Methylobacterium mesophilicum SR1.6/6: one gene and its partner. The protein of the gene in region 2 binds, or shares a complex with, the protein of the main gene of each other region. Links are inferred from orthologs where the notes say so. Each region holds a gene or a part of one and is shown on either strand. Other genes may lie near its edges.

What was found.
Region 1: the proteins of MMSR116_RS20160 (region 2) and moaD are in contact, whole or in part, in a crystal structure (PDB 1FMA), measured with the Escherichia coli proteins. The link is inferred for Methylobacterium mesophilicum SR1.6/6 from one-to-one orthologs.

Annotation. Positions count from the first base shown.
Region 1 is NZ_CP043538.1:2,625,929-2,630,303, reverse strand. Bases 683-3,446 are described here. They hold moaD (molybdopterin converting factor subunit 1), read right to left. Parts: upstream 2,309-3,446; coding sequence 2,057-2,308; downstream 683-2,056. Other genes in these bases: uvrC (excinuclease ABC subunit UvrC), read right to left, coding at 3,037-3,446; pgsA (CDP-diacylglycerol--glycerol-3-phosphate 3-phosphatidyltransferase), read right to left, coding at 2,364-2,963; MMSR116_RS12500 (hypothetical protein), read right to left, coding at 1,606-1,836; MMSR116_RS12505 (ribonuclease activity regulator RraA), read right to left, coding at 817-1,515; MMSR116_RS12510 (SDR family NAD(P)-dependent oxidoreductase), read left to right, coding at 683-804. Also shown: more of MMSR116_RS12510, read left to right, coding at 28-682; more of uvrC, read right to left, coding at 3,447-4,375. UniProt on the Escherichia coli protein: Involved in sulfur transfer in the conversion of molybdopterin precursor Z to molybdopterin.
Region 2 is NZ_CP043538.1:4,202,464-4,206,923, reverse strand. The notes cover bases 709-3,557. They hold MMSR116_RS20160 (molybdenum cofactor biosynthesis protein MoaE), read left to right. Parts: upstream 709-1,823; coding sequence 1,824-2,291; downstream 2,292-3,557. Other genes in these bases: MMSR116_RS20155 (AI-2E family transporter), read left to right, coding at 2,915-3,557; MMSR116_RS31425 (hypothetical protein), read right to left, coding at 2,613-2,759; MMSR116_RS20165 (gamma carbonic anhydrase family protein), read right to left, coding at 709-1,655. Also shown: MMSR116_RS20170 (amino acid ABC transporter ATP-binding protein), read left to right, coding at 1-625; more of MMSR116_RS20165, read right to left, coding at 636-708; more of MMSR116_RS20155, read left to right, coding at 3,558-4,060; MMSR116_RS20150 (amidase), read right to left, coding at 4,082-4,460. UniProt on the Escherichia coli protein: Converts molybdopterin precursor Z to molybdopterin. This requires the incorporation of two sulfur atoms into precursor Z to generate a dithiolene group. The sulfur is provided by MoaD.

The sequences.
Region 1 (4,375 bases), 1.6 Mb from region 2 along the record:
CCTTCGAGGCGCGGTCAAAACAAGCCGATGACATCGACGCAGGTGAACCGCGCGCATTATCCGAGCCTCCGGGGGAAGCGCGTCCTCATCACGGGCGGCGCGTCGGGCATCGGTGCCGGCCTGGTTGAAGCCTTCGTGGCACAGGGCGCACATGTCGCGTTCTGCGACATCGCCGTGGACGCCGCCGAGGCGCTCGTCGCCCGCCATTTGCCCGAAGCGGGGACTCCGCCGCTCTTCCGGCGCTGCGACCTCACCGACGTCGAGGCCGTGCGCGCGCTGGTAGACGAGGCCGAGGCGGCGCTCGGCGGTCTGGACATTCTGGTCAACAACGCCGGCAACGACGATCGTCACCGGCTGGCGGAGGTGACGCCGGCCTATTGGGACGACCGGATCGCCGTGAACCTGCGCCACCTGTTCTTCGCCGCGCAGGCCGCGGTGCCGGCGATGCGCCGGGCAGGCGGTGGTGTGATCCTGAACTTCGGATCGATCAGCTGGCATCTCGGCCTGAAGGATCTGGCCATCTACCAGACCGCCAAGGCGGGGATCGAGGGCATGAGCCGCGCCTTGGCCCGCGATCTCGGCCGCGACGGGATCCGGGTGGTCTCGATCCTGCCGGGCAATGTTCAGACGCCGCGGCAGGAGAAATGGTACACGCCCGAGGGCGAGGCGGAGATCGTCGCGTCGCAGTGCCTGGACGGGCGCATACAGCCGGCCGACGTCGCCGCCCTGGCCCTGTTCCTGGCCTCGGACGACGCGCGGATGTGCACAGGGCACGGCTACTACGTGGATGCCGGCTGGCGCTGAGCGGAGCCGATTCTAGTTCTTGCCGGCCTCGTAGCGAGCCCTGGTCCCGGCATCCGGAGGATAAGGGCCGGGCAGTGCCGTGCCTCTGCCGACCTCGTCCATGACCCAGCCCTCGAAGCGCTCCTGCTCGGGTGCGAGGTCCAGAACCGTCTCCACCAGCGCAGCCGGGATCAGGACGGCGCCGTCCGCATCGACCACGATGATGTCGTCGGGGAAGACGGCGACGCCGCCGCAGGCGATGGGCTGCTGCCACGCCACGAAGGTCAGGCCGGCGACGGATGGCGGCGCCGCCGCGCCCTGGCACCAGACCGGCAGGCCGGTGCCGATCACCCCGGCGACGTCGCGCACCACACCGTCAGTTATCAGAGCGGCCACCCCCCGCTTGGCCATGCGGGCGCAGAGGATGTCGCCGAAAATGCCGGCATCGGTCACACCCATCGCGTCGACCACCGCGACGCAGCCGGCGGGCATGGCCTCGATCGCCGCGCGGGTCGAGGTCGGGGAAGACCAGGATTCGGGGGTCGCGAGATCCTCGCGCGCCGGCACGAAGCGCAGCGTGAATGCACGGCCGACGAGCCGGGGCTGCCCGTCCTTCAGTGGCCGGGTCCCACGCAGCCAGACGTTGCGGAGACCCTTCTTCAGGAGGATCGTGGTGATCGTGGCTGTGGTGACCTGCGAGAGGGTCGCGACGATCTCAGAGTCGCTAGGCATCATCGTCTCCGCGAAGGCTCGTCGGAAGCTCGTCGGCGGTTCTTCGAGCTTGGCGCCGGGGAGGGATCCGCCCCTGCGCGGGATCGTGCGTCAGTCGCACGTCTCCTTCTTCACGGTCTTGGAGTCGCCCATGTCGTTCTCCTTGCGCACCGTCTTGGTGACGCAGCCGTCGCCGTGTTCGTGCACGGTCACGGACTTCGACTCGGAGGCCGGGCGATCGACGACGACGGCGGGGCGATCCCGCTCGATGACGGTGGTCTGCGCCTGCGCCGCGGCGCAGAGGCTCAGGAGGGCAGCAGTAGCGAGCAACGACTTGCGCATAGTGGGCTCCAGTATCGGTATCGGTACCGAGTAACGTGGTCCCAGCTTGAGCGTTCCGCTGATCTGAAAGTCATGGAGGCGGCCCGAACCCGTAAAGGAACTTGGCTCGGTCCGCGCGCCGTTCGGCATGAGGTTCAGCCGGAGCGACCGCGCCAGAAACGCCGGAATCCGGAGTGTTTCAAGCCGGGCCGACTACGTGCGCAGACGTCCGCGACACTCATTACCCGCCGGTCATGGGTGGGAAGAACGCGATCTCGCGGGCGCCCGCGATCGACGTCTCGGGCTTGGCATGGGCGCGATCGATGGCGGCCCGCACCACGCCCGGATCCTCGAACGCGTAGGCGTATTCCTCGCCGCGCCCGCGCAGCCAGCCCACAAGGTCCGCGACGGTGGCGATATCCGGCGGCAGGGCCAACTCCTCCTCGGGACGACCGATCCGTTCCCGGACCCAGGCGAAATAGACCAGCTTCATCGCATCACCGTAGCGCACTTTTGGGGGCGGGCCGCGCATCCCGTGGCCCGGCGCATCAGCGCGGGTCGTCGATGACGTGCTTGATGCCGGCCCGCATGTAGTCCCACCCGGTCCACAGCGTGAGGGCCGCGGCGAGCCACAGCAGTGTCAGGCCGATCGGCACCGTCCCGGGGAGGACCGTCTCGCCCGCGGGGCCGGCCACCAGGAATCCGAGGGCGACGAGCTGCACGGTGGTCTTCCACTTGGCGATCTTGCTGACCGGCACGCCGACCTTCAGCTCGGCCAGGTATTCGCGCAGACCGGAGACCAGCACTTCGCGGCACAGGATCACGATGGCGGCCCAGATGTTCGTGCCGACGATCGTGTGGTCCGCCGTCAGCATCAGCAGGCAGGCCGAGACCAGAAGCTTGTCGGCGATCGGGTCGAGCATCCGGCCGAGTGCCGAGCTCTGGTGATATGTGCGGGCGACGTACCCGTCCAGGTAGTCGGTGATCGCGGCGGCCACGAACACGCCCAGCGCCGACCACCGGGCAGTGTGGGATTCGGGCCAGAACAGCAGCGCGACCATCACCGGTACCGCGACGAGGCGCCCGTAGGTCAGGCAGTTCGCAAGCGTCCAGGCCGGCGACCGTCGTCGAGGGAGGACGGCGTTCATCGCCGGGGTGAAATCAGAGCGCGGCGCGGGCGTCAACGCCTCCGGGCCGGGCTCGGCCATCGCGGCGGGGTTTTCAGGCGCCGGCATGGAAGAAGTCGTACACGGCCCGGGCGGTGGCGGCATTGACGCCCGGCGTCTTGGCCAGGTCCTCGAAAGCCGCGCGCTGGATGGCCTTCACGGTCCCGAAATGGTGCAGCAGCGCGCGCTTGCGGCTGGGCCCGATGCCGGCAATCTCGTCCAGGGGATTCTTGACCATTTCACGCTTGCGCTTGGCCCGGTGGCTGCCGATGGCGAAGCGGTGCGCCTCGTCTCGGAGTCGCTGCACGAAGTAGAGCGTCGGGTCGCGCGGCGGAAGCTTGAAGGGCGCACGGCCGGGCACGAAAAACGTCTCGCGTCCGGCGTCGCGGTCGCGCCCCTTGGCGACGCCGACCAGGGGTACGCCCGAGACGCCAACTTCATCGAGGGCGGTCCGGGCGGCGTCGAGCTGCCCCTTGCCGCCGTCGATCAGCACGAGGTCCGGCCACGCCGGGAACGCCTCGCCGTCCTCCGCGGGCGGCGGCACCGGCGCCTGCGCGCCACCGTCCGCGGCGGCGACCGCCGCCTCCCGCTCGGTACGGGGCGCCTCCTTCACCAAGCGCTTGAACCGGCGCTGCAAAACCTCGCGCATCATGCCGTAATCGTCCCCGGGGGTAAGCTCCTCCGACTTGATGTTGAACGTGCGGTAATGCGTCTTCATGAACCCCGTCGGCCCTGCGACGATCATCCCTCCGACGGCGTTCGTGCCCATGATGTGCGAGTTGTCGTAGACCTCGATCCGGCGCGGCGCGCGGTCGAGGCCGAAGGCCTGCCCCAGGGCCGCGAGCAGCTTCCCCTGGGACGCCGTGTCGGCGAGGCGCCGGGCGAGCGCCTCCTTGGCGTTGCGCTGGGCGTAATCGACGAGGTTCTTGCGCTCGCCGCGGCTCGGCCGATGGATCTCGACGCGGTGATCGACGCGGCTCGACAGGGCGGCGGCCACCAGTTCCGCATCCTCGATCTGGTGGCTGGTCAGGATCGTCCGGGGCGCCGGCTTGTCGTCGTAGAACTGGCCGATGAACGAGCCCAGCACCTCGTCGGGCGTCATGGTCCGGTCGGCCTTCGGGAAATAGGCGCGGTTGCCCCAGTTCTGGAAGTTCCGGAAGAAGAACACCTCGATGCAGAACTGGCCGGCCTGCTCGTCCAGGGCGAACACGTCCGCTTCCTCGACGCCCTGGGTGTTGACTCCCTGGACGCCCTGGATGGCCGAGAGCGCGGCGATCCTGTCCCGGAAGCGGGCCGCACGCTCGAACTCCATGGCCTCGGAGGCCTCCTGCATCTCGGCGCGCATCCGATCCTTCACGGCGTTCGACTTGCCCGCCAGGAAGGCGCGGGCCGAG
Region 2 (4,460 bases):
CTCGGGCTCGGGCAAGTCGACCCTGATCAAGTGCGTCAACGCCCTGGAGCCGTTCCAGAAGGGCCAGATCACGGTGGCGGGCACCAAGGTCGCCGACAAGGCGACCAACCTGCCGAAACTCCGCTCGCGGGTCGGCATGGTGTTCCAGCACTTCGAGCTGTTCCCGCACCTGTCGATCACCGACAACCTCACCATCGCCCAGCGCAAGGTGCTCGGCCGCGGCGCCGAGGACGCGAAGAAGCGCGGCCTCGACCTGCTCGCCCGCGTCGGCCTGGGCGCCCACGCGAACAAGTTCCCCGGCCAGCTCTCCGGCGGCCAGCAGCAGCGCGTGGCGATCGCCCGGGCGCTTGCCATGAACCCGGTGGTGATGCTGTTCGACGAGCCGACCTCGGCGCTCGATCCCGAGATGGTCGGCGAGGTGCTCGACGTGATGGTGGAGCTCGCCAAGGAGGGCATGACCATGATGGTCGTGACCCACGAGATGGGCTTCGCCCGCAAGGTCGCCGACCGGGTGATCTTCATGGATCGCGGCGAGATCGTCGAGGATGCCAAGAAGGAGGACTTCTTCGGCAGTCCCCGGTCCGAGCGGGCGCAGACCTTCCTGTCGAAGATCCTGCAGCACTGACGGCGGATCGTCAGCCCAGCGCCTCCTGAGCCGCCCGGTATTCCCGGCCGTGCTGGCAATAGCCTTCGACGATGCGGATCATCATGGCGCGCTTCTCGGCATCGAGGGGCGCGAGGATCCGGGCTGGTCGGCCGCCCCAGAGATAGCCCGCCTCCAGGATCTGGCCGGGATCGGTGGTGGCGCCGGCCGCCAGCATGACGTCGTCGGCGATCAGGGTGCCGGCCGCGATCGTCGCGCCGATGCCGATCAGCGCCCGCGCGCCGATCCGGCAGTCGGCGATGCGGACGTTGTGGGCGATGGTGGTGTCCCGGCCGATCACGACCCCGTCGGCCCGCGTGCGGATGACGGTATTGTCCTGGATGTTGGTGTCGGCGCCGACCACGATCGGGCCGACTTCGGCGTTCAGGTCGCAGCAGAACAGCACGCTCGACCCGGCGCCGAGACTCACCCGCCCGCGCAGGCGCGCGGTCCGCGCCACGAACACGCTGGCCTCGACATCCGCCAGCTCCCCAGGCGGTAGGGACGGCCCGTCGCCCATCCGCTCGCGCAGCCGTTCGGCGCGCTCTGCGACCTCCTCGGGCGCGACCGGACGGCTCGGTCGGGCCGGGCTGCCCACATAGGCGTAGCCGCCGGGCAGATTGGCCCGGGGGAAGACGGTCGCCCCGGCCTCGATCACCGCGCCGTCACCGATCTGCGCCCCGTCGAGGATCACAACGTCGTCCTCGATCACCACGTCGGAGCCGACCGTGCAGGCATGCACGACGCTGTTGCGACCGACGGTGACGCGGTCGCCCGCCTGCGTGCCGTGCGTCCGGGTGGCGATGTGGACGGTCGAGCGGTGGCCGAGCCAGAAGCGGTCACCGAGCGTCACCGTCTGTCCGTCCGCGCGGATCACCGCCTCGTCGCCGAGCCAGGCCTGCGCGCCGATGCGCGCGGCGCCGATCACCGTGCTGCCGCGGCCGCACCAGACGGGACGGCTCGCGAAATCCGGCTGGACGCCGTCATAGGCCAGGATCAGGTCGGGGGTCACGCGGCTATCCTTCTCCGGCGCCGTCCGGGATCAGCGGGGTCGAGACGGACGATCGCGCACCGCGCCCCGGACCGGGAGTGCGCGACGGACCGTGTCATATAGAGGCGGGAGCAAGTGTGACAGGCAGGGGACTGGCCGGCCCGTCCGCGGACTCCTATGGATCGCGGCATGAGCGCCCCCCTTCCGAGCATCGGCATCCAGGCCGAGCCCTTCGACACCGCCGCCGAGATCGCGCGGATCGGTGCCGAACTCGGTGGCAGGGCCGGAGCCGTCGTCACCTTCACGGGCCTGTGTCGCGACGAGGACGGGCGGCTGGCGGCCCTCGAACTCGAGCACTACCCCGGCATGGCCGAGGCCGAGATTCAGAGGGTCGCCGAGGAGGCGATCGGGCGCTGGCCTCTTCAGGCCCTGCGGGTGATCCACCGGCACGGCCTGGTGCGCCCGGGCGACGGCATCGTCCTGGTCGTCACCGCCTCCAGCCACCGGGTCGCGGCCTTCGAGGCCGCGGACTTCCTGATGGACTACCTCAAGACCCGGGCGCCGTTCTGGAAGCGAGAGCACCTCGCTGATGGCACCACCGGCGGTTGGGTCGAGGCTGCGGCTCGGGACGACGCCGCGGCCGAGCGCTGGACCTGACCGCCAGGGCCACGGCCGATCGCAACGCCACGGTACACGACACACGCCGGGAAACGTTCGGATCGGCTGTCCAATCCGCCCGCTCATCCTGAGGTGCCGGAGCGCAGCGGAGGCCTCGAAGGAGCCCCCCAGAAGCCACCGCGATCCCTGGAGCCCTCCTTCGAGGTCCGTCGACGCGGGCACCTCAGGATGAGGCGGCGGGTTGAGATCCACCGGACCACCGTCTTGCCGTGTGCCGTGGCGTTACCAGCGCGCGCGGCGTCAAGTCTTCGTTTTCACGCGCCCTGTCGCTGAACCGGCCTCGACGCGGCGAAGCCGCGCCTAGACGATCAGCGCACTGAGGAGGATCGCGACGACCGCTCCGGCCACCGCGATCCCCAACAGCATCACGCTGCTGAGCTGGTCGCCGTTGTCGACCGATCGGCCCAGGCCGAGGGAATAACTCGGGGTCTCGCCGTAGGTGCTCATGCGCGCCATCCTGCCTATGCCGTCGCCGCTGTCCTGCGGCCGCCGAGACAACGCGCAGGCCGCCGTCCGGTCGCACCGCTGTGCATAGTTCTGGCGGCCAGCGCACTTGACCCGGGAGGGCTCGCAGCGTTCGTGAGCCCGGCGCAGGAGCAACGATGTCGGACAGCAGCCCCAAGGAACTGGACGGCCCGGTCGGGCCTTGGCGCGGGACGGCGCCGCTCGCGGCCTCGGGGATAGCCGTCGTCTGCTTCGTGGCGGTGCTGGCGCTCGCCTGGATGTCGGCGGGCACGATCCTGCTGATCTTCGCCGGCATGCTCCTCGGCGTCTTCCTCGATGGGCTGACCCGCGGGCTGGGCCGTGTCCTGCCCCTGCCGCGGGCCCTGCGGCTGTCGATCGCCAGCCTCGCGGTGGCGGCGGCGGTCATCGGCTTCGGGAGCTACGGCGGCGCCACGATCGTGCAGCAGGGCCGAGACCTCGGCACGACGATCAAGGATCAGGCCGGCACGGTCTCCGGCTGGCTCTCCGAGCGGGGCATCGACGTGCCGAGCCTCGCGCCGCAGGCCGGCGGCAAGGACGGCTCGACGGAGTCCGGCCAGAAAGAAGGGGGCCTCGCCGGCCTCGCCTCCGGCCTCCTGAAGGGCGGCGGCTCCTTCGTGTCGGATGCCGGCAGCGTCCTCGGGCCGGCCGCCGCGGTCATCCTGGGTCTGTTCGACGCCCTGGGCAACCTCCTGGTGATCGCCTTCCTCGGGCTCGCCTTCGCGGCCGATCCGAAGGCCTACCGAGACGGCGTCGTCCGGTTCGTGCCGCCCGCGAAGCGCTGGCGCGCCACCCAGGTGCTCGACGGTGCCGGCGAGACCCTGAGGCACTGGCTGTTCGGCCAGCTCATCATCATGGCGGTGATCTTCCTGTGCACCTGGGCGGGCCTCGCCTTCCTGGGGATCGGCGGCGCGCTGATCCTGGGGCTCCAGGCGGGCCTGCTCGCCTTCGTGCCGACGGTCGGGCCGCTGGTGGCAGGCCTCGTCATCATCCTGGCGGCGCTGGCGTCCGGCGCGAAGGCGGTGATCGGGGCGATCGGCGTCTATCTCGCGGTTCAGTGCCTGGAAAGCTACGGCCTCACCCCGTTCATCCAGAAGCGGGCGCTGGACATCCCGCCGGCCACGATCTTCGCCGGGCAGCTGATCCTCGGCGTGATCTTCGGGCTCTGGGGCATCGCCCTGGCCCTGCCGCTCATGGCGGTGATCAAGGTCCTGCTGGAGCAGCTCTACGTGGAGGATACGCTCCACGAGCAGCCGGCCACCTGAGCGGCGGCCTGCGCCACCGCGTCAGCCGCGCAGCCCGTCCTCGATCAGCCGGGCGACGGCCAGCGCCCGGCCGTCGTCGCCGAAGCGCCCGATCACCTGCACGCCCACCGGCAGGCGGTGGCCAGGCACCGGCACGTTCACGCAGGGTACGCCCATCAGCGTCCAGAGCTGGTTGAAGCGCGGGTCGCCGGTGGACGCCAGGGTGGCGGGTGCCGGACCCGACGCCGAGAAGGTCAGGATCGCGTCGTAATCCGCGAAGAGGCCCTTCAGCACCCGCCGGGCGTGGTGGCCGTGGCGGCGCGCGTCGTCGTACTGGGCCGGGCTGATCGCCGCGCCGGCGTCGAGATGCGCCCGCGCCAGCGGCGGCAGCGCGTCGGCCTGCGTGTCGTACTCCCAGGCC